Regions from separate parts of the Pseudoflavonifractor sp. MCC625 genome, predicted to be linked through region 1. Evidence: riboswitches for the same ligand, from Rfam matches in the RefSeq annotation. Region 1 holds a riboswitch; the other holds the start of a gene.

Region 1 (2,194 bases):
GATGGCCTGGTCCATGATGGTGTTGAAGTCATCCTCGGTCATGGTGGAGAGCACGCTGTTCATCGCGTCCAGCAGCTCGGTGTTGCCCTTGGCCACGGACATGCCGATGTTCACGTTCTCGGCCCGCTCCTCCTCGCTGGCGAACTGGAAGTCGCCCTCAGTGCCGGCGAAGTTAAGGACCACCAGGTTCTCGTCCTTGGCCACAGCGCCGTTGGCGGTGGGCAGGTCGGTGACCACAAAGTCCACGGTGCCGGTCTGGAGCTGCATCACCATGGCGGGGGCAGTCTCCGCGGCGGGCTGGATCTGGGCATCGGGGATCTGGGGCAGACAGGTGTCATACCAGATAGTGCCGGTCTGAGCAGTGCCCTTGCCGCCGGCCAGATCAGCAATGCCCTGGGCGGAGGCGTAGGTGCTGTCCTTGGTAGTCAGGCACACGATCTGCGCATAGTAGTAGGGACCGGCCATATCCACCTGGGCCATCCGGTCGGCGGTCATGGACTGACCGGCGATGGCCACGTCGATGGTGCCGCTCTGGAGGGAGGGGGTCAGGGAGTCCCAGGCAGTGGAGACCACTTCCAGCTCCCAGCCGTTCTCCTCGCAGATCTTCTGGGCAATCATCACGTCATAGCCGTTGGCATAGCTGCCGGGGACGTTCTTGATGGGCACGGCGCCGTTGGAGTCGTCCATCTGGGTCCAGTTATAGGGAGCGTAGGCGCACTCCATACCCACGGTGAGGACACCGTCCTCCACACCGGAACCGGCAGCAGCGCTCACCGGAGCAGAGGCCTGGGGCGCGGAGCCCTGGGGCGCAGAGGACTGGGTGGGGGTGCCGCCGCAGGCGGTCAGGGTCAGCGCCAGCGCGGCGCTCAGGGACAGGGCAGTGACAGTCTTTCTCATGTTTGGTTCCTCCAGTCAGTTTGTTTTGCGTCTTTTCCGGATAAGAAAAAACGCCACGAACCTTCCTGGTGGAAGCGTTCATGGCGACAAAATGCATCAGACGGCGAAACTTATGATGCCCTCTTGTCTCAACGATAGCGCTCCACACAGATGATGTGGCAGTCCGTGAGATCTTCTCCCAACGGCCCAGGTTACCGGCCCCCAGGCAAAGGTCCGGCCCTTCGGCGAAACGCCCTTTCTCCGGCGGGGTGCTCTGCCCGTGGATACCGGATACTCTTGCTGTTTCGCGCCTCTATCCTTGCAGCGGGGTTACCCCGCGACAATTGGTTCTTGGGCTGTATTTTACACCCCGAAATTGTCTCTGTCAAGCCCCTCTTTCTCTCTTTTTTGCCACCATTTCTCCATAATTCGGTATTTATTGGTATGTTTTTGGGAAAGTGTCCCGTTCCTTTGTCACTTTAACGCATAACACTCCCGTTCTGCATCGGTTTTTTGGATATGTTGTCCATCCACAGCGGACGGTCCGTGCTCCCGGCGGCAGAAATATCCCTGGGGCCGGGAACACACGGGACATCGGGCCGGGGCCCCCCGGCTCCACAGGACATGGCCGCACTCCAGACAGACCCACTCTACCGGTTCCTCTGCCACAAAGAGGCATCCGTCCTCCAGCGCCTGGGCCAGACGGTCAAAGGTCTCCCCGTGGAGGGCCTCCGCCCCCGCCACGGCGGCAAACAGGGCCCCCGCCTCCGGACAGCCCTCCCCCCGGGCCGCCTCGGCCCACCGGGTATAGGGGCGCTGAAATTCCTCCCGCTCACTCTGCCCCGCCTCCCGGAGCATAGCTAAAATCCCCCCTCCTCCACTTACAGCACAGCAGCCCTCCAGCGGCAGGATCTGCCCGGCACAGGGGGCCAGGAGGCGGTAAAAGGCCCTGGCATGGACCTCCTCCTGGGCGGCTGCGGCGGCAAAGCACCGCCGTACCACCTCCAGGCCTCCCTGCTCGGCCTGGAGAGCGGCAAAGGCATAGCGGCTGTGGGCCTGACTCTCCATAAAAAAGGCCTGCATCAGATGATGCCTGGTCTCACTGTCTGTCCATTCCATGGTAACCACTCCTTGTTTAGGCTGCCTCCAGTATCCCCCTTCCCTCCGCCCCTCATACCCCCATACACACCATGTTTTTCCATTGACAAAACATCTGTTCGATGCTAATATGTTCGTACATCAGTTCTATTTTGGAGGGATTCCTGTGGAGCTTATGGACAAACTGACCATCCTGGCCGATGCGGCCAAATACGACGCC
Region 2 (2,194 bases), on a different contig from region 1:
AGATTCGGCCAGAGGTGGAAGCCGTAGATCCGCTCCACCCCATAGCGCTCCAGCACGCCGCTCTCGCAGATGGAACGGGCCCCGCCGGTGGTCTCCTCGGCGGGCTGGAAGATCAGGAGCACATTGCGGGGCAGTGTGGAAAGGCGCTCCGCCACCGTGTGGGCCAGGCCGATCAGCATGGCCATATGGCCGTCATGGCCGCAGGCGTGCATCTGCCCCGGGTGACAGGAGGCATAGGGCGCCCCTGTCTTTTCCAAAATGGGCAGGGCGTCCATGTCCGCCCGGAAGGCCACAGCCCGCTCCTTCCCCCCGTCAAACCAAGCGCACAGAGCCCGTCCGTCCGGGGAAAAGAGCGTGCAGGGCAGATCCTCCAGCGCGCGGCGCAGATAGGCCGTGGTCTGGGGTAGCTGGTCATCCAGCTCCGGAATGCGATGGAGATCCCGGCGGACAGTTTGGAGCAGTTGGAGCATGTTACATCCCTCATTTCCCCGCAGACGCGGTTTCTTTGTCCGCTATTATACGGTCCCAGGACGCCGGGTGCAAGTGAAATTCGCAGAAAAAACTTCTTGACACTAAAGCAGCGCCGTGCTAAAATAGGCCAAACTCAGGATAGAGGCGCAGGTGAGAATACCCCGGGGGAGTCGGCAGACAGCGATCCCGGGCGGAGGCGAACCTGCCGAATTCGGACGCCGGGCACGGCGGCCGGGTGGGGCCGTGGAGAAGATCTGCGGCACTGTCTGCGGGGATGACCCGCGGGAGTGCTATCCTTACTGCAGGTTTCTCCCCAAATGCACCGGAGAGCCTGGGCCGTCAGTAAGGCATAGCCCTACTGGCGTTTTTTGTTTTGTGTCCGCTCCTCTGTCCGCATCGCGGCATCTGTCCGCCATTCGAGAAAGGAGTCTTTCACATGAACGCCAGACACATCCAAGGTTCCATCGTTGCCCTGATCACCCCCTTCCACCCCGATGGATCGGTCAATTTTGAAAAGCTGGGGGAGCTGATCGACTTCCATCTGGCCAACCAGACCGATGCCATTCTCATTCTGGGCACCACTGGCGAGTCCTCCACCATGACCCACGAGGAGGACGACGCGGTCTGCGCCTACACCGTCGAGCGGGTGGCCGGCCGTGTCCCGGTCATCGCGGGCAGCGGCTCCAACTGCACCGAGACCATGGTGGAAAAGAGCCTGAGCTTTGAGCGCCTGGGGGTGGACGGTCTGCTCCTCATCACCCCCTACTACAACAAGACCAACGAGGAGGGCATGTACCTCCACTTCAAGACGGTGGCCGACGCGGTCCACATCCCCTGTATTCTCTACAATGTGCCCGGACGGACCGGCTGTTCCATCTCGGAAAACGTGGTGCGCCGCCTGTCGGTCCACCCCAACATCGTGGGCATCAAGGAGGCCTCGGGCAGCCTGAGCTATGCCACCAAGATCGCCCGCTATCTCTCGGATGATTTTCTCATGTATTCCGGCAACGACGACATCGTCCTGCCCATGATGGCGCTGGGTTCCAGCGGCGTGATCTCGGTGGCTGCCAACATCCTGCCCCGGGAGATCCACGATATGGTGTGGAACTACCTCCGCGGGGACCGCGCTGCCGCCCTGGAGACCCAGCTGCGCTATCTGGATGTCATCAACGGCCTGTTCCTGGAGGTCAATCCCGTCCCGGTGAAGGAGGCCCTCAACCTCATGGGCATGGAGGTGGGCGGCTACCGGCTGCCTCTGACCACCATGTCGGAGGGTCCCCGCGCCGCTCTGCGGGAGGCCATGGAAAAGGCAGGTGTTCTGGCATGAACCTCCTTCTGGTCGGCACCGGCCGGATGGGTACCATGCTCCGCACCCTGGTGGAACAGGAGGAGGATCTCACCATTCTGGCCGCCTTCCACCGCACCAACCTGAGTGATCTGGAGCGCACGGCTCCCCCGGCCGACGTCATCGTGGATTTTTCCGCGCCGGACAGTCTGTGTGCGGTGGCCGGGTATGTCCGCCGTACCGGCACGCCCCTGGTCAGCGGCACCACCGGCTATCTTCCCCAGCAGATGGACCTGCTCTGCCAGCTGGGCAACTACGCGCCCGTACTGCACAGCGCCAACTTCTCCATCGGCATCGCGGTCCTTCGCCGCCTGGCCGCCCAGGCCGCGGAGGTGCTGGGAGACGCTTTTGACATCGAAATCGTGGAGACCCACCACA

Evidence for each region. A riboswitch is a leader RNA that binds a small molecule or an ion and turns the genes downstream of it on or off. The one in region 1 is predicted to bind lysine.
Region 2: another riboswitch for lysine. It lies ahead of dapA (4-hydroxy-tetrahydrodipicolinate synthase); the one in region 1 lies ahead of GPK94_RS00345 (transporter substrate-binding domain-containing protein).

What each region holds. Positions count from the first base shown of each region.
Region 1 is NZ_WQOJ01000004.1:63,873-66,066, reverse strand. It holds gene GPK94_RS00345 (transporter substrate-binding domain-containing protein) at 1-897, opposite strand, end outside; lysine riboswitch at 1,025-1,200, opposite strand; gene GPK94_RS00340 (ferritin family protein) at 1,351-1,995, opposite strand; gene GPK94_RS00335 (putative DNA modification/repair radical SAM protein) at 2,141-2,194, shown strand, end outside.
Region 2 is NZ_WQOJ01000011.1:46,600-48,793, forward strand. It holds gene GPK94_RS04380 (amidohydrolase) at 1-470, opposite strand, end outside; lysine riboswitch at 603-772, shown strand; gene dapA (4-hydroxy-tetrahydrodipicolinate synthase) at 908-1,798, shown strand; gene dapB (4-hydroxy-tetrahydrodipicolinate reductase) at 1,795-2,194, shown strand, end outside.